3 regions of the Lelliottia sp. RD5 genome follow, and region 3 is predicted to be linked to each of the others. Evidence: predicted binding sites of a transcription regulator. Region 3 holds the regulator's gene; each other region holds the start of a gene.
What was found. Region 3 encodes PurR, which represses purine synthesis genes. Its sites were predicted from a motif close to CANGCAAACGTTTGCNTG; they were not measured.
Positions count from the first base shown of each region.

Region 1: the regulator PurR is predicted to act here: its motif matches at 4,380-4,397, upstream of AC0LWE_RS19355 (NCS2 family permease).
Region 2: the regulator PurR is predicted to act here: its motif matches at 2,224-2,241, upstream of pyrD (quinone-dependent dihydroorotate dehydrogenase).

Region 1 is NZ_JBVYHQ010000007.1:206,552-212,927, reverse strand. It holds gene pstC (phosphate ABC transporter permease PstC) at 21-980, shown strand; gene pstA (phosphate ABC transporter permease PstA) at 980-1,870, shown strand; gene pstB (phosphate ABC transporter ATP-binding protein PstB) at 1,917-2,690, shown strand; gene phoU (phosphate signaling complex protein PhoU) at 2,828-3,553, shown strand; gene yieH (6-phosphogluconate phosphatase) at 3,666-4,331, opposite strand; gene AC0LWE_RS19355 (NCS2 family permease) at 4,499-5,836, shown strand; gene AC0LWE_RS19350 (NADPH-dependent FMN reductase) at 5,922-6,376, opposite strand, start outside.
Region 2 is NZ_JBVYHQ010000001.1:1,171,617-1,177,992, reverse strand. It holds gene ssuD (FMNH2-dependent alkanesulfonate monooxygenase) at 1-560, opposite strand, end outside; gene AC0LWE_RS05970 (sulfonate ABC transporter substrate-binding protein) at 557-1,519, opposite strand; gene ssuE (NADPH-dependent FMN reductase) at 1,512-2,087, opposite strand; gene pyrD (quinone-dependent dihydroorotate dehydrogenase) at 2,335-3,345, shown strand; gene zapC (cell division protein ZapC) at 3,511-4,053, shown strand; gene AC0LWE_RS05950 (YcbX family protein) at 4,050-5,159, opposite strand; gene rlmKL (bifunctional 23S rRNA (guanine(2069)-N(7))-methyltransferase RlmK/23S rRNA (guanine(2445)-N(2))-methyltransferase RlmL) at 5,339-6,376, shown strand, end outside.
Region 3 is NZ_JBVYHQ010000001.1:794,014-800,389, forward strand. It holds gene AC0LWE_RS03960 (MFS transporter) at 1-807, opposite strand, end outside; gene cydH (cytochrome bd-I oxidase subunit CydH) at 971-1,060, opposite strand; gene purR (HTH-type transcriptional repressor PurR) at 1,357-2,382, shown strand; gene punR (DNA-binding transcriptional activator PunR) at 2,401-3,312, opposite strand; gene punC (purine nucleoside transporter PunC) at 3,425-4,624, shown strand; gene cfa (cyclopropane fatty acyl phospholipid synthase) at 4,922-6,070, shown strand; gene AC0LWE_RS03990 (PTS ascorbate transporter subunit IIC) at 6,210-6,376, opposite strand, start outside.

The DNA of each region.
Region 1 (6,376 bases), on a different contig from region 3:
ATTTAACAGAAGAGTAATTTATGGCTGCAACCAAGCCTGCTTTTAACCCTCCGGGTAAAAATGGTGACAAGATTTTCAGCGCGCTGGTAAAACTGGCTGCGCTGATTGTGCTATTGCTGCTGGGCGGCATTATCGTGTCACTGATTTTCTCCTCCTGGCCGAGCATCCAGAAATTCGGGTTCGCCTTCCTGTGGACCAAAGAGTGGGATGCACCGAACGATATTTACGGTGCGCTGGTGCCGATTTACGGCACGCTGGTCACTTCGTTTATCGCCCTGCTGATTGCCGTTCCGGTGAGCTTTGGTATCGCGCTGTTCCTGACGGAGCTGGCCCCTAACTGGCTCAGGCGTCCGCTGGGCATCGCGATTGAACTGCTGGCGGCGATTCCGAGTATCGTTTACGGCATGTGGGGCCTGTTTATCTTTGCTCCGCTGTTTGCGAAATACTTCCAGGAACCGGTGGGCAATGTCCTGTCGAATATTCCTTTTGTTGGCGCGCTGTTCTCCGGCCCGGCGTTCGGGATCGGTATTCTGGCCGCAGGCGTGATTCTCGCCATCATGATTATCCCGTACATTGCGGCGGTCATGCGCGATGTGTTTGAACAAACGCCGGTGATGATGAAAGAGTCGGCCTACGGTATCGGCTGCACTACGTGGGAAGTTATCTGGCGCATCGTCCTGCCGTTCACCAAAAATGGTGTTATCGGCGGCGTCATGCTGGGTCTGGGTCGTGCGCTAGGTGAAACCATGGCGGTGACCTTTATCATCGGTAACACCTATCAGCTCGACAGCGCCTCGCTGTTTATGCCGGGTAACAGTATTACCTCCGCGCTGGCAAATGAATTTGCCGAGGCGGAATCAGGTCTGCATGTGGCGGCGTTGATGGAACTGGGTCTGATTCTGTTCGTTATCACCTTCATCGTTCTGGCGATCTCCAAGCTGATGATCATGCGCCTGGCGAAAAATGAGGGGGCACGCTAATGGCTACGCTCGAAATGCAAAGCACCACTGCGCTGGCAGAATCTCGCCGCAAAATGCAGGCGCGCCGTCGCTTCAAAAATCGCCTTGCGCTGACGCTTTCTATGGCGACGATGGCGTTTGGCCTGTTCTGGTTAGTGTGGATCCTGTTCTCGACGATCACGCGCGGCATCGACGGGATGTCGATTGCGCTGTTCACCGAGATGACGCCGCCGCCAAATACGGCGGGTGGCGGGCTGGCAAACGCCCTGGCAGGCAGTGGCCTGCTGATCTTCTGGGCGACCGTTGTCGGAACGCCTCTCGGCATCATGGCGGGGATTTATCTGGCGGAATATGGCCGTAAATCCTGGGTCGCTGAGGTGATTCGTTTCATCAACGATATTCTGCTTTCCGCGCCGTCTATTGTGGTTGGCCTGTTCGTCTACACCATTGTGGTCGCGCAGATGGAGCACTTCTCAGGCTGGGCGGGCGTGATTGCGCTGGCGCTGCTGCAAGTGCCTATCGTTATCCGTACTACTGAGAACATGTTGAAACTGGTGCCGGACAGCCTGCGTGAAGCGGCTTATGCGCTGGGTACACCGAAATGGAAGATGATTTCCGCGATTACGCTGAAAGCGTCAGTCTCCGGGATCATGACCGGCATCCTGCTGGCGATTGCGCGTATCGCAGGCGAAACCGCGCCGCTGCTGTTTACCGCGCTTTCGAACCAGTTCTGGAGCACCGACATGATGCAGCCCATCGCTAACCTGCCGGTCACCATCTTTAAATTTGCGATGAGCCCGTTTGCCGAGTGGCAACAACTGGCCTGGGCAGGGGTGTTAATTATCACTCTGTGCGTACTGTTGCTGAACATTCTGGCGCGCGTCATTTTCGCGAAACAGAAACACGGTTAATTTTTACGGCGCGGCATCACGCGGCGCCGAATGAGGAAATGAGTCAATGAGTATGGTTGATACTGCACCGGGTAAGATTCAGGTTCGTGATTTGAACTTCTACTACGGTAAATTCCATGCACTGAAAAACATCAACCTGGATATCGCCAAAAACCAGGTGACGGCATTTATCGGTCCATCGGGCTGTGGCAAATCCACCCTGCTGCGTACCTTTAACAAAATGTACTCGCTCTATCCGGAGCAGCGTGCGGAAGGCGAAATCCTGTTGGATGGCGACAATATTCTGACCAATACCCAGGATATCGCCCTGCTGCGTGCCAAAGTGGGCATGGTATTCCAGAAACCGACGCCGTTCCCGATGTCCATTTACGACAACATCGCCTTTGGCGTGCGCCTGTTCGAAAAGCTGTCTCGCGCCGATATGGACGAGCGCGTGCAGTGGGCGTTGACCAAGGCCGCACTCTGGAACGAAACCAAAGATAAGTTGCACCAGAGCGGATATTCTCTCTCTGGGGGCCAGCAGCAGCGTCTGTGCATCGCGCGCGGTATCGCGATTCGCCCTGAAGTGCTACTGCTCGATGAGCCATGTTCAGCGCTGGATCCGATCTCAACGGGCCGTATTGAAGAGCTGATCACCGAGCTGAAGCAAGATTACACCGTGGTGATTGTCACCCATAACATGCAGCAGGCCGCGCGTTGTTCAGACCATACGGCGTTTATGTACCTGGGCGAATTGATTGAGTTCAGCAATACGGACGATCTGTTCACCAAGCCCGCCAAAAAACAAACAGAAGACTACATTACCGGTCGTTACGGCTGATATGTCCTTCATCTTTTAGGCTGTACCCGCGTTGGCGGCCTTTGCTTACTCCGGTCACGTAGAGAACTACGCTTTCGGGGATTTGCTCAGTTGCCGCCCTGTTGCAGCCAGAAATATTTTGGGCATCTGGAGGAATGATGGACAATCTCAACCTTAATAAACACATTTCCGGTCAGTTTAACGCCGAGCTGGAAAGCATTCGCACTCAGGTCATGACCATGGGTGGCATGGTGGAGCAGCAGCTTTCTGATGCGATTACCGCGATGCACAATCAGGACAGCGAGCTGGCGAAGCGCGTGGTCGAAGGCGACAAAAACGTCAATATGATGGAAGTCGCGATCGACGAAGCCTGCGTCCGCATTATTGCGAAACGTCAGCCGACGGCGAGCGACCTGCGTCTGGTGATGGCGATCATCAAAACCATCGCTGAACTTGAACGTATTGGCGATGTGGCCGATAAAATCTGCCGCACGGCGCTGGAGAAATTCTCTCACCAGCACCAGCCGCTGCTGGTCAGCCTGGAGTCGCTGGGCCGCCACACCGTGCAAATGCTGCATGACGTGCTGGATGCCTTTGCGCGTATGGATCTGGATGAAGCGGTGCGTATCTACCGTGAAGACAAGAAGGTCGACCAGGAATATGAAGGCATTGTGCGTCAGCTGATGACCTACATGATGGAAGATCCGCGCACCATTCCAAGCGTCCTGACCGCGCTGTTCTGCGCCCGCTCTATCGAGCGTATCGGCGATCGTTGTCAGAATATTTGCGAATACATCTTCTACTTCGTGAAGGGACAAGATTTCCGTCACGTTGGGGGCGATGAGCTGGACAAACTGCTGGCGGGTAGCGATCCGAAAGAGTGATGTTGACCTAGCCCTCTCCCACCGGGAGAGGGAAGGTTTCGCGACGTTCCCTCAATCACTGAGCGTTTCGCTTTTCTCCCTCTCCTGTGGAAGAAGAGGGGTGAGGGGAAACTTAGCGGGTAATCTTCCACCCGCGCGCTTTCCACAATTCCGGCAGCTGCGCTAAATCGGTAAAGGTCGTCACTTTCGGATGGTCAATCGGCTTGTTATGCGGATCGGCGCAGAAGTAAAACACCTCCATTCCCGCATCAATCCCCGACTGCGCGCCCGCGCTGGAATCGTCCACCAGAATACAGTTCTCCACGTTCACATTCATCGCTTTCGCCGCATGGAACATCAACGCAGGATCGGGCTTCCAGCGCTGGATATCGTAACCGCTGAACAGTTTTTCCGGGAAGTGATGCAACATCTTCAGTTTGCCGAGAGAGTGCTGCATTTTGGTGACCGGTCCGTTAGACACTACGCACATCGGTACCGCCATGGAATCCAGCAGCGCGTTTGCGCCCGCGATGACGTCCAGTTCCGAGTCGAAGAGGCGTGCGACCTCGGCGCGGTAAACAGGCTCTAAGTCCGCTTTCGCAAGACTGACGCCGTGCTCGGCGTTGATGATGTCAATAATCTCGTAAAGCTTCACGCCTTTAAAGCGCTTAAAAATCTCTTCGAGATCGAGCGTAATGCCAAATTCCTGGAACATGCTGACATACGCGCGGGAACAAATGACCTCACTGTCGACCAGCGTACCGTCGCAGTCGAAAAATACCGCTTCAATCTCAGACATGCTTTTCCCTTTTAACAAGTTTAACGTTTACGTACTGCAGAATCACGAGACGCAATCGTTGCCGTATAAGCAAAATCAATGAAAAAAAGTATCTCGTAACCGCCCTTATTGTCGCATTTTGGTATAGGATAGCGACGAATTTTCCCTCCTATGTTCGGAAATTGATGATGAGTCAACAACACACTACCCAGACGTCTGGTCAGGGTTTGCTTGAGCGCGTGTTCAAATTGCGCGAGCACGGCACGACGGCACGCACCGAAGTGATCGCTGGTTTCACCACCTTCCTGACGATGGTGTATATCGTTTTTGTTAACCCGCAAATTTTGGGCGTTGCTGGCATGGATACCAGCGCCGTCTTCGTCACCACCTGTCTGATTGCTGCTCTCGGCAGTATTCTGATGGGCGTGTTTGCTAACCTCCCGGTGGCGTTGGCGCCGGCGATGGGTCTTAACGCCTTCTTTGCCTTTGTTGTCGTGCAGGCGATGGGGCTGCCGTGGCAAGTGGGGATGGGCGCCATCTTCTGGGGTGCTGTCGGCCTGTTGCTGCTGACCATTTTCCGCGTGCGTTACTGGATGATTGCCAATATCCCGGTGAGCCTGCGCGTGGGGATCACCAGCGGGATCGGCCTGTTCATCGGCATGATGGGGCTGAAAAACGCGGGCGTTATCGTCGCGAACCCAGAAACCCTGGTGAGCATTGGTAATCTGACGTCTCACAGCGTTCTGCTGGGCGTGCTGGGCTTCTTTATCATCGCGATTCTGGCCTCCCGCAATATTCATGCGGCAGTGCTGGTGTCTATCGTGGTGACGACGCTGCTGGGCTGGATGATGGGCGACGTGCAGTATCACGGCATCGTCTCTGCGCCACCGAGCGTGTCTAGCGTGATTGGTCACGTTGATCTGGCGGGGTCGTTTAACCTGGGCCTGGCGGGCGTGATTTTCTCCTTCATGCTGGTCAACCTGTTCGACTCCTCCGGGACGCTAATCGGCGTGACCGACAAAGCCGGTCTGGCAGATGAGAACGGCAAATTCCCGCGCATGAAGCAGGCGCTGTTTGTTGATAGCGTGTCGTCTGTCGCGGGCTCATTTATCGGTACGTCGTCTGTTACCGCTTATATTGAGTCGTCGTCCGGCGTTTCCGTCGGTGGCCGTACCGGTCTGACGGCCGTTGTAGTTGGTCTTCTGTTCCTGCTGGTGATCTTCCTTTCGCCGCTGGCGGGGATGGTTCCACCGTATGCGGCCGCAGGCGCGCTGATTTATGTGGGCGTGCTGATGACGTCTAGCCTGTCGCGTGTGAAGTGGGAAGATTTAACCGAAGCGGTTCCGGCGTTTATCACTGCCGTGATGATGCCGTTTAGCTTCTCGATCACCGAAGGTATCGCGCTGGGCTTCATCTCTTACTGCGTGATGAAAATCGGTACCGGTCGTTTCCGCGAGCTCAGCCCATGCGTTGTTGTTGTGGCGTTGCTGTTTGTACTGAAGATTGTGTTTATCGATGCACACTAAGTTGCCAGTGGTGTCAGGTGGCGCTTTGCTTTCCTGACCTACGCTCTGATTTCCCTCTCCCGGTGGGAGAGGGTTCGCACTTCTCTTATGCTTTAACCCGCTGAATATAATCCCCAAACGCAGTCAGCTGACCGGTCAGATGATCCAGCGTGCTTTGATCGACCACTTCGCCCGTTTGCGTATCCACTTTATTCTGAATCACACCGCCCATAAATTCCGGCTTGTTCATCACCATCGCATCCAGGAACACCAGGATTTGGCGCAGGTGATACTGACAGCGTGCGCCGCCAATCGCGCCCATTGAGCTGGTCTGGATCAACACAGGTTTACCGGCAAGCGGCTGATTGGGTAAGCGTGACAGCCAGTCGATCGCATTCTTCAACCCACCTGGCACCGAGTAGTTATATTCCGGTGTGACAATCACTACGCCGTCCGCCTGGCGGATTTGCTCTGCAAGCGCTTCCACACTGTGCGGGAAACCTTCTTCCTGCTGAACATCGGCGTCATACAGCGGAATATCACCAATGGAGGGTAATGCCG
Region 2 (6,376 bases), 380 kb from region 3:
GCCAGATCCTGTGCAACGTCCGACGATCCGCCAAAGTAAAGAGGAGGACGCGGCTGCTGAACCGGTGGGAAATAAAGTTTCGCATCACGTACGTGAATGTGTTTGCCTTCATAGGTGACGGTTTCGCCCTCAAGCAGACGACGCCAGACGTGGGTGAATTCTGCCGAGGCCTCATAGCGTTCGGTGTGGTCTAGGAAGACGCCGTCTCCCGCGAGTTCCGTCGGGTCGCTGCCGGTCACCAGATTAAACAACGCTCGTCCGTTTGAGAGTCGGTCAAGCGTGGCGGCCTGGCGTGCGGCAACGGTGGGGGAAACCACGCTTGGGCGCAGGGCGACTAAAAACTTCAGACGCTGCGTGACCGGGATCATGGCCGCGGCCACCAGCCAGGCATCTTCGCAGGAACGGCCTGTGGGAATCAGTACGCCGGTGAATCCGATTCTGTCTGCGGCTTGCGCGATTTGTTGCAGGTAGCCGTAATCGACCGGACGCGCCCCTTCCTCAGTACCAAGATAATGCCCATCACCGTGGGTCGGTAAAAACCAGAACAGATTCAGACTCATGATTTCGATCCTTCTTTGCCAGCGGGTTGCCAGATACGGTCGCGAATATCGATCTTTTTCGGGAGCAGACGGTTTTCATAAAACAGATCGGCAGTTTGTTGCTGCAAAACTGCCGTGTGGGCGTCAACAGGCTTGATCACGGTTATTGGGCGGTGATCCAGATAGCTTGCGATCACCGGTTCGGGCAGGCCCATGGTTTTTGCCAGCAGGGCGATACTCTCCTGACGTTGGCTTTGGGTGAGCGCATCTGCCTCACTGAAGGTGTTCAGCACACCTTGTATAAATTCGCCGTTCTTTTCGGCATAAGGACGCGCGGCAAGATAGAACGAACCGGTCTGTTTAAGCGTTTCGCCATCTTTTAGAACGCGAACGCCACCCTGAAGCAGAGCCGCAGAATAGTACGGATCCCAGATGGCCCACGCGTCCACGTTATTTTGCTGGAAAGCGGCGCGCGCATCGGCCGGGCTTAAGTAGATCGGCTGAATATCTTTGAACGTCAGGCCCGCTTGTTGCAGCGCGCGAAGCAGCAGGTTGTGCGAACTGGACCCTTTCTGGAACGCAACTTTATGGCCTTTGAGATCCGCGACGGTTTTAATCGGACTGTTTTCAGGCACCAGGATAACTTCGGCCTTAGGCTTAGCCGGCTCTACGCCCACGTAAACCAGATCAGCGCCTGCGGCCTGGGCGAATATCGGCGGAATATCTCCCGTACTGCCTACATCTATACTGCCCACATTGAGTGCTTCGAGCATTTGTGGGCCAGCCGGGAATTCAATCCACGAAAACGTCGTCTGCGGATAACGTTTTTCCAGCAGCTGATGGCTTTTTGCCAGCACCATGCTGATGCTGCCTTTCTGGTAGCCGATACGTAAACTTTCCGGCGCAGCATTCGCCGCATGAGCCAGCGCGGAGACGGCCAGCAAACCCGTTAGCCCGAGACGAAAGAGGTGTTTAAACATGGGCGACTCCTTTCAGACGGCCAAAGGTAGGGGCTTGAGCATCGCGGCGATGCAATGCCTGCCAAAACGTTTCGAGTGCGCTATCAAGACGCGAATGCAAGTTGGGGGTGAACTGCGGTTTATGCTGATAATCCACAACCTGAGAATCATCGGCGAACACGCCGTGCAGGATCTCCTGGGCTTTCAGCGCATTGAGAACGGGCTTGAGGGCATAATCAACGGCCAGCATATGGGCGACGGTGCCACCGGTCGCCAGCGGAAGGACGACTTTTCCCTCCAGCGCGCGTTCAGGCAGCAGATCGAGAAGCGTTTTTAGCGCGCCAGAAAATGAGGCTTTGTAAATCGGCGTCGCCACAATCAGGCCATCAGCCCCTTTAAGTTGTTCAATCAGCGCCTGAAGCGCCGGACTTTCAAACCGGGCATACAACAGATCTTCAGGCTCAAAGTTATGCAGATTCCAGTGACACACTTCGACATCCCGCGAATTCAGCTGTTCGCGGGCATATTCCAGCAGGGCACTGGAACGTGAAGGAAAACGCGGACTTCCAGCCAACGTGATGACGCGCATGTTTGCTCCTTATAACCATTTGTTTGCTTTTATCTAACATTGATAACAATTTTCAGGAGTGTGACATTGCGGGGTTATTCCACTAAATGATTTATCTGGAATTAAAAATCCGGAAAATGCATAAGAAACCGCCAGAAAGGAAAACGATTGCGCAGAAAGCCGTTTTTTTGCCTCAGGTCAATTCCCTTTCGCGCTGCGATCGCTGATAATCCGTGTCCGGTTTGCACACCGGAATCCAGGAGAGTTCATGTATTACCCCTTCGTTCGTAAAGCCCTTTTCCAGCTCGATCCCGAGCGCGCTCATGAATTGACATTCCAGCAGTTACGTCGCATTACAGGAACACCTCTCGAAGCGCTGGTGCGCCAGAAAGTGCAGGAAAAACCTGTTCAATGTATGGGACTGACGTTTAAGAATCCCCTGGGCCTGGCTGCTGGCCTGGACAAGAACGGCGAGTGTATTGATGCGCTGGGCGCGATGGGATTTGGTTCCATTGAAGTCGGCACGGTCACGCCACGTCCACAAGCGGGTAACGATAAGCCGCGACTGTTCCGTCTGGTTGAAGCCGAAGGGTTGATCAATCGAATGGGCTTTAATAATCACGGTGTCGATCATCTGATCGAGAACGTAAAAAAAGCGCATTTTGACGGCGTGCTGGGTATTAATATTGGCAAAAATAAAGATACGCCGGTTGAGCAGGGTAAAGATGACTATCTGATTTGTATGGAAAAAGTCTATGCTTATGCGGGTTATATTGCGGTTAATATCTCGTCGCCAAATACCCCTGGTTTACGTACGCTGCAATATGGTGAAGCGCTGGACGATCTGTTATCAGCCATTAAAAATAAACAAAATGAACTGCAGGCAATTCACCATAAATATGTTCCGGTCGCGGTTAAGATCGCCCCGGATCTTTCCGTGGAAGAATTGATCCAGGTTGCCGATAGTTTGGTTCGCCATAATATTGATGGTGTTATTGCGACCAATACGACCCTCGATCGATCATTGGTCATCGGAATGAAAAATTCGGATGAAATGGGTGGGTTAAGTGGTCGTCCGGTGCAATTAAAAAGCACAGAAATTATTCGCGCGTTGTCTGCAGAATTAAAAGGGCGTTTACCGATCATTGGCGTGGGTGGAATCGACTCGGTCATCGCTGCGCGTGAGAAGATGGCTGCGGGTGCGACGCTGGTACAAATTTATTCTGGTTTTATTTTTAAAGGCCCTCAATTGATTAAAGAAATCGTTAATCATATCTAAACTTTTCTCTCTATAAGACAACCAGGGCTTTATTTCCGGCCCTGGTTGTTTTATATTCCGTCATTGTTGCTTATTTAGACATTATGGTCTTTTATTTATTGATGTTATAAACGAAGCGACAATCAGGACATTTTAAGAACAGGATGTGAGGGACGGGAGAGGAAAATGCGAATTAAACCTGACGATAACTGGCGCTGGTATTTTTGTGAAGAGCACGATCGAATGATGCTCGATTTAGCCAATGGCATGTTATTTCGTTCTCGTTATGCCCGCCGTATGCTCACACCTGATGCCTTTGCCCCATCGGGCTTTTGCGTTGATGATGCAGCCCTTTATTTCTCGTTTGAAGAGAAGTGCCGCGACTTCGTGCTAACCAAAGAACAGCGTGCTGAGTTGATTTTGAACGCGCTGGTGGCTATTCGTTTCCTCAAGCCTCAGATGCCGAAAAGCTGGCACTTTCTCGCTCATGGCCAGGCGTGGATGCCGGGCACGGGTGATGCAGCTTGCGTGCATCTCAGCGATACATCAGAAGAGGTGAGTTTGCTGGTGGTTGAGCCTGGCGAAAATGCAGCACTTTGCTTGCTGGCACAACCCGGCGTGATCATTGCCGGGCGTACGATGCAACTGGGTGATGCGATCAAAGTCATGAATGACAGACTCAAACCTCAGCTCCGTGTGGATTCATTTAGCCTGGAACAGGCCGTTTAAAGCTCAAGCTGTAGCGATGTTTTAGGAACGCAGCTGCAGCAAAGGATGGTCCCATCTTCGCCTACCGCTGATTTTTTCAATGCTGTCACTTCGCCGTCTATCAGTTTGATACGACAGCAACCGCAAATCCCCGCGCGACACGAATAAGGAACGCGAATTCCGGCTTGCTCCAGTTGCTCAAGCAAGACTTGTTGATTGTTCCCCTTGAGCGTTTGCCCTTGCCACTGAAGGGTCACCGCAGTTGCGGGTTGCACTTCCACTTCTGCCGTTTCTTCTTCCGCGCCTGCGCCGTAGATTCGCCCTGCTCCGGTGGACAGGATTTCGACTTCATCGCCTACGCGAATCACACCGCTGGAGCGAGGGATCAGGTTCTGACCAAAATCGACATCGCCGTTATCCTGCGCGGTTCGGAAAGATTGCAACGTTTTAAGCGGTTCGCCGGAAGGGTGCTTTTGACCTTTCTCAGGGCTGATCGTGGTGAAAATGCAGCGGCTACAGGGTTTCACGACATCGAAGATCACGCTGCCAATGCGAATCACTTTCCAGGTATCTTCTTCCCATGCTTGTGCGCCAGTCACAACCAAATTGGGGCGAAACTGCTCCATTTGTACGCTCGCGGAACAACGATTCTGTAAATCCCGCAGTGAGGCTTCGTTGGTGAGCAGGAAAGGGAAACCGTCGGCAAAGGAAAGCGGAACAGATTCAAAGTGCTGAACGCGACGCGTCAATTCGGGCCCTACCCAGCGCAACTGTACCGGGCGAGAGAAAAAGCCGCTTAGCCAACGGTTGATCTCTTCGGGGGCAATACGCGCTGTAAAATGATTGCGCCAGACTTCCGTCGGTTCATCAACGGGCGAGAAATCATTGAAGCGCGCAATGACGCTGGAACCGTCCGGTGCCGTGAGATGTAAACCGTCATGCAGCGGCGCGGGAATAAACCGCACCAATTGCGGAAACTGACGCGCAGTGATGAACGTTCCGTCAGGCTCAGTGACCATAAAAATGCGATCGAAAGCAAAACCGCTGACGTCTGCGAGTGCATGCGTCAGGCCAATTCCGCGCATTGATTTGACTGGATGGATAAAAAGCCTGGATAACGTCGCCACTGCACACTCCCCTCAATAAAAATAAGCCTTCAACTTTATGACATATCACCCGGATTATCTATATACACTTTATTCACTGGCGCGCCGTTTTGTTGGCTTCATCAGCGTGCTGGCGCGAGGCAAATCGAATGATTCTGTGTATAATGCGCAACAATTTTCTATGAGTAATAAGTGACGATATGAATTCTCTGTTTGCCAGTACGGCCCGTGGGCTGGAAGAGCTGTTGAAAACTGAACTGGAAAGCCTTGGCGCGCGTGAGTGCCAGGTCGTTCAGGGTGGTGTCCATTTTGAGGGCGACACGCGGCTTATTTACCAGAGCCTGATGTGGAGCCGTCTGGCGTCGCGCATCATGCTGCCTTTGGGTGCGTGCAAAGTCTACAGCGACCTTGACCTGTATCTCGGCGTGCAGGCGACTGACTGGACAGAGATTTTTGCACCTGGCGCGACCTTTGCTGTGCACTTTAGCGGACTGAATGATGAAATCCGCAACAGCCAATACGGTGCGCTGAAAGTTAAAGATGCGATTGTGGATAGCTTCACGCGCAAAAATCTTGAGCGCCCGAACGTCGATCGCGAAAACCCGGATCTGCGTATCAACGTGTGGCTGAACAAAGAGACTGCGCATATTTCGCTGGATCTGTGTGGGGAAGGCCTTCATCAGCGCGGTTACCGCGATCGTGCGGGTATTGCACCGATTAAAGAAAACCTGGCGGCCGCAATTGTTATGCGTTCTGGCTGGCAGCCTGGTACGCCACTGCTGGATCCGATGTGCGGTTCCGGTACGTTGCTGATTGAAGCGGCTATGATGGCAACCGATCGCGCGCCTGGCCTGCACCGCGGGCAGTGGGGCTTTAGCGGGTGGGCGCAGCACGACGACGCTATCTGGAAAGAGGTCAAAGCCGAAGCCCAGGTCCGTGCGCGTAAGGGCTTGGCTGATTACGGTTCACGTTTCTACGGCTCAGACAGCGATGCGCGCGTGATTGAACGCGCAGCCAGCAACGCCCGTCGTGCGGGTATTGGTGAGCTGATCTCGTTTGAAGTGAAAGATGTCGCGCAGCTGACCAATCCGCTGCCAAAAGGCCCGTACGGTACGGTTATCAGCAACCCGCCGTATGGCGAGCGTCTCGATAGCGAACCGGCGCTGATTGCCCTGCACAGCCTGCTGGGTCGCTCAATGAAAGATTATTTCGGCGGCTGGAATCTGTCGTTGTTCAGT
Region 3 (6,376 bases):
CAATGTACCGCTCACTGAACGGTCCGCCAGTTTGCCGCCCAGGTAGTTGCCGAGGGTGAATCCCACACCAATCAACACCAGCATTGCCGTTACAAAGAACGGTGTGGCATGCGTAATGTCGTGCAGCACGGGCGAAATATAGGTATAGAGCGTAAACATCGCTCCAGCGCCCAGTACCGTCGTCAACAGCGCAGACAGCACCTGCGGACGGAGCAGAACCGACAGCTCTTTGCGCACATCCGGACGCTCGCCCGCTCCGCCTTTCGGCAATGAGAAGAACAGCGCGATCATCGCCACGACACCCAGCATCGCTGTCGCAAGGAAAGACATACGCCAGCCGATGACTTCACCCAGCCAGGTGGCCGCCGGCACGCCGCCAATATTCGCAATCGTTAGCCCCATAAACATCGTGGCGACCGCGCTCGCCTGTTTGTGCTTGGGTACCACGCTTGCGGCCACTACCGACCCCAGGCCAAAGAATGCGCCGTGATTGAGGCTGGTCAGAATGCGCGACAACAGGAGGGTGGTGTAGTCCGGAGAGAGCGCCGAAAGCACATTACCCAGGGTGAAGATGGCCATCAGAAAAATAAGCGCATTACGACGCGCGCGATGGGAAAGCAGTAACGTCATCAGGGGTGCGCCGATCATCACGCCAATGGCATAAGCACTGATCAGCATGCCCGCCGCAGGAATAGAAACGTCAACCCCTTTAGCGATGACCGGTAAAAGCCCCATTGGGGAAAACTCGGTGGTGCCGATCCCAAATGCGCCAATTGCAAGGGCCAGCAGTGGAAAATTGATTTTCATTCATTAACTCCGGATACCGTGCCTTTATGCGACACAGAAAAACATGCCGAAAGCATGACAGCAATCACAAAAAATGAGAAGTTAACAAATTGGCAAAAGATTATTGTCGGGAGAGTAACAATGAAAGGAAGAAAACGAGGGAGAAGGCTCTCCCCCGCCTGAATCAGTGCAGAATAGCTGTAAAACTTGCCGCAACAATCAAACCCAGCACGATAATCGTGGTCGTTAACGAAAACTTAAGATCGGTATTCATCAATTTTTCTCCTTTTAATCCCCACATGAAAAGTGAGCTTGCTCATTTTTACACAGTTTACCTCAAAAATCTTCCTGGATTTAGGCTGATAACCGTTTTTGCGCTTCCCCTTTTCATCAAGATAAGACAAAATTCCACGCTAAATTTATAAGCGTACCGGCCACTGACCCCCTCCTGACGTCCTGTGTCGTTTTCCCGGCGTATCGCAATTCAATTTGCGAGATTAGGGTGAGAGAAGGCAAACGTTTACCTCTCAATTTATCAGGAGCTTAGGATATGGTCTGGAGTGACAGCTAATGGCAACAATTAAAGATGTAGCGAAACGCGCAAACGTTTCCACTACAACCGTATCACATGTAATTAACAAAACCCGTTTCGTGGCGGAAGAGACGCGCAACGCCGTTTGGGCTGCAATCAAAGAATTGCACTACTCACCGAGCGCTGTTGCTCGCAGCTTGAAAGTGAATCACACCAAGTCAATTGGTCTGCTGGCGACCAGCAGTGAAGCGGCCTATTTCGCCGAAATTATCGAAGCGGTTGAGAAAAACTGCTTCCAGAAAGGCTATACCCTGATTCTGGGAAATGCCTGGAACAGTCAGGAAAAACAGCGCGCTTACCTGTCGATGATGGCGCAAAAGCGCGTCGATGGCCTGTTGGTCATGTGTTCCGAATATCCAGAATCCGTGCTGTCGATGCTCGAAGAGTATCGTCATATCCCAATGGTGGTAATGGATTGGGGTGACACGCGCGCTGACTTTACCGATTCCGTTAACGATAACGCCTTCGAAGGCGGTTACATGGCTGGCCGTTACCTGATCGAACGTGGTCATCGCGAGATTGGTGTCATCCCCGGCCCGCTTGAGCGCAACACCGGTGCTGGCCGTCTGGCAGGCTTTATGAAAGCCATGGAAGAAGCGCTGATTACCGTCCCGGAAAACTGGATTGTACAGGGCGACTTTGAGCCAGAATCGGGCTACCGCGCGATGCAGCAGATTGTTTCGCACTCACATCGTCCGACAGCCGTGTTCTGCGGCGGTGATATTATGGCGATGGGTGCGCTTTGCGCAGCCGATGAGCTGGGTTTACGCGTCCCGCAGGATATTTCCGTGATCGGGTATGATAACGTGCGCAACGCTCGCTACTTTACTCCCGCGCTGACGACGATTCATCAGCCGAAAGACTCCCTGGGTGAAACGGCGTTCAACATGCTGATGGATCGTATCGTCAGCAAGCGTGAAGAGTCTCAGTCAATTGAAGTCCATCCGCGTCTGATTGAACGTCGCTCCGTCGCTGACGGACCGTTCCGCGATTACCGTCGTTAATCGTTTCTACGGGGCCGGTTATTCCGGCTCCCGTAGCCACTCTCTGTTCAGCGTTTCACTATCACCTAAATAGTCCAGCAGCCAGGCCAGCGCAGGCGACATATCGTTTTGCTGCCATGTCAGGCAACAGGCCGCAACCGGAAACGGATTTTCAAGCTCGAGCGCCACCCATTCTCCGCGATCAATCCGTGGACGCGCGAAATGCACAGGCACCATCCCCACACACAATCCAGCCGACAAACAGGTTGCCGACGATTCCCAGTCTGGCGCGACGACCCGCCGCTGGTTATCAAGCAGCCAGGTGATGCGCTTTGGCAGCGATCGTGACGTGTCCTCCATCACCAGCGACGGCCAGTTGCGCAACACGTCGTCACTCAGCGGGCCTTCCATCGTGGCCAAAGGATGATCGCTTGCCACCACGCAGCGCCAGCTCAATGTTCCCATATCCCGAAAGGCATAGCGGCCCCCGACGGGAATGGCCTGTGTCGCGCCGATCGCCATCTCCACCCTACCGTCGGATAACGCATCCCATACGCCATTAAACACTTCCTGGGACACGCGAAGTTCCACATCCGAGAAATGGCGATAGAAATCGACTACCATCTGCCGCGTCCGTTGAGGTTTAACGATGTTATCCACCGCAATCGAAAGATGACCGCGCCAGCCATTGGCAATCTGCTGGCACTGTTCACGCGTGATCATCATTTTTTTGATAACAGATCGGCCTTCTTTCAAAAACCACACGCCAGCCGGGGTCAGAACGACATCCCGATGACGGCGTTCGAACAGGGGTACTGCCAGCCACTCCTCCATCTGCCGTACCGTATAGCTGACGGCAGATGGTACGCGATGCAGTTCTTGCGCGGCTCCGCTAAAGCTACCATTTCGGGCGACAGCATCCACAACTTCTAATGAATATTCAGACCACATTTTTTGCCTGCAAAATTTTTGAACGCAACCGCCAAATATTAGCGTTTCACAAGCCAGATTGCACTCCCTACACTCTGCGCCAAAGTACACCTGCCTTCATTAGGAAATGACAATGCAACCCAACAACGGATTCTTAGTCTGGCTCGGCGGTTTGAGCGTGCTGGGCTTTTTAGCCACCGACATGTATTTGCCGGCGTTTGCCGCGATGCAGCAAGACTTGCAGACACCGGCTGCCGCAATCAGCGCCAGCCTCAGCTTGTTCCTGGCCGGTTTTGCCTTCGCACAGCTGCTGTGGGGACCGCTCTCTGACCGTTATGGCCGCAAACCTATTCTTCTTCTCGGCTTAACCATCTTTGCGCTGGGATGTCTGGGCATGCTGTGGGTGCGTGATGCAACCTGGCTGCTGGTACTGCGCTTTGTGCAGGCGTTTGGCGTGTGTGCTGCCGCAGTGACCTGGCAGGCGCTGGTCACCGACTACTATCCCGCATCCCGCGTTAACCGTATTTTTGCGACCATCATGCCGCTCGTGGGGCTTTCACCGGCGCTGGCGCCGCTGCTCGGGAGCTGGATTCTGGTGCATTTTGACTGGCAGGCGATCTTTGCCACGCTGTTTATCATCACCCTGGTTCTGATGTTGCCCGCGTTTGCGCTTAAGCCCGCTCAAGCCAAACCTGTCGAGAACAATGCGGTACGTGTCACCTTTATGTCACTGCTGCGTTCCCGCGCTTATCGTGGAAATGTGCTGATTTACGCGGCCTGTTCCGCGAGCTTTTTTGCCTGGCTCACTGGCTCACCGTTTATTCTGCACGACATGGGTTACACTCCTGCAGTGATTGGCCTGAGCTACGTACCGCAGACCATCGCGTTCCTTGTCGGCGGCTATGGCTGTCGCGCAGCGCTGCAAAAATGGCAGGGTCAACAGATGCTGCCCTGGCTGTTGGTGCTGTACGCGCTGAGCGTTATCGGCACCTGGGCTGTCGGGTTTATTCCAAACGTCGGCCTGGCTGAAATCCTAATCCCGTTCTGCGTGATGGCCGTGGCTAACGGCGCTATTTATCCGATCGTGGTTGCCCAGGCGTTGCGTCCGTTTCCTCATGCAACGGGTCGTGCTGCGGCATTACAAAACACGCTGCAATTGGGTCTGTGTTTCCTCTCAAGCCTCATTGTCTCGGCATTGATCGCAACGCCATTGATGACGACCACCAGCGTGATGCTGGTGACGGTCGCGCTCGCCGCACTCGGTTATCGCATGCAAGTTTCAGCCACTGAAAATATACAAGATGGAACGGCGGTAGAATCGTCACAAGCATAGTCGTGGACGTAATTTTGTGATTTACAAGTACTTAGGCTGCTAACAACTTTCAGTTGAATGCGTGATTTTTGAAGCCTATACTAAATTTGGTTCATATAAATACGATAAATATTATCTGTTAACGGGAGCCGGAGTGCTCCCGTTTTACCATGGAAGGCTTTTCGGCAAGGGTTATCCCCCTTCCTCTGTTCTACGTCGGATACTAGCCTCACGGATAATTCCGTGAGACTTCTCACAAACCATAAAAAGCGGCTACGCTGTTTGAAGGTTCTGATCACATCAGGTGATGGAGAAGCTATGAGTTCATCGTGCATAGAAGAAGTCAGCCTTCGGGACGACAATTGGTCCCGAATCGTGAGTGAGTTATTGAGTCGCGCGGGCATTACCGTCAACGGGCCCGCCCCTTCTGATATTCAGGTCAAACATCCCGATTTTTTTAAGCGCGTGTTACAGGAGGGATCGCTCGGATTGGGCGAAAGCTTTATGGACGGCTGGTGGGAATGTGAGCGGCTGGATGTTTTTTTCAACAACGTGCTGCGCGCCGGCCTTGATAGCCAACTCCCCCACCATCTGAGAGACACGTTACGCATCGCCTCCGCCCGCCTGTTTAATCTGCAAAGTAAAAAGCGGGCGTGGATTGTCGGGAAGGAACATTACGATCTCGGTAATGACCTGTTCACGCGGATGCTCGACCCCTTGATGCAGTATTCTTGCGCTTACTGGAAAGACGCCTCCACGCTTGAGGAGGCTCAGTTAGCCAAACTCCACCTCATCTGCGAGAAATTACAGCTACAACCCGGCATGCGCGTGCTGGATATTGGCTGCGGCTGGGGAGGACTGGCGTATTACATGGCCAAAAATTACGGTGTCAGCGTGGTGGGCGTGACCATTTCTGCCGAACAGCAAAAAATGGCTCAGGACCGCTGCCAGGGTCTCGATGTCACCATTTTATTGCAAGATTACCGTGATCTTAACGACCAGTTTGACCGCATTGTCTCTGTTGGGATGTTTGAACACGTCGGCCCCAAAAATTACGATACCTATTTCGCGGTCACCGATCGCAATCTCAAGCCAGACGGCGTGTTCCTTCTCCACACAATCGGTTCCAAAAAAACGGACCATACTGTCGATCCGTGGATCAATAAATACATTTTCCCGAATGGCTGTCTCCCCTCAGTCCGCCAGATTGCGAAGGCCAGCGAGCCTCATTATGTGATGGAAGACTGGCATAATTTTGGCGCGGATTACGATACCACGTTGATGGCCTGGCACGCCCGCTTCCAGGCCTCGTGGCCTGACATTGCTGATAATTATTCAGATCGTTTCAGGCGGATGTTTAGCTATTATCTGAACGCTTGCGCGGGAGCTTTTCGCGCCCGTGATATCCAGCTGTGGCAGATTGTGTTTAGCCGGGGTGTAGAGCACGGCCTGCGCGTGCCGAGATAGTTATCACGCGTATAAGCACAATTGAAAAATCCGGAAATGGCGATCATTTCCGGAATTTTTTGCCGTTTGAACGGTGAGCGGTTTGTTCCTCACCGTTCATACCTGCCGACAAGACGTTGACCGACCCGTCATCAAGGCATTAGCTGAAGATGCGTAAAATATAATCCAGAATAAGGGATGGAAGGGTGAAGTCCGGGTCAGCAAATGTCACACCGTGGGCGCCCAGCTGAGAGAAAATCGGCAGCGTAAGAGCAGGCAATACGCATAACAACAAGCCGTTAATTCCACTGGCAATCACTGCCCCTC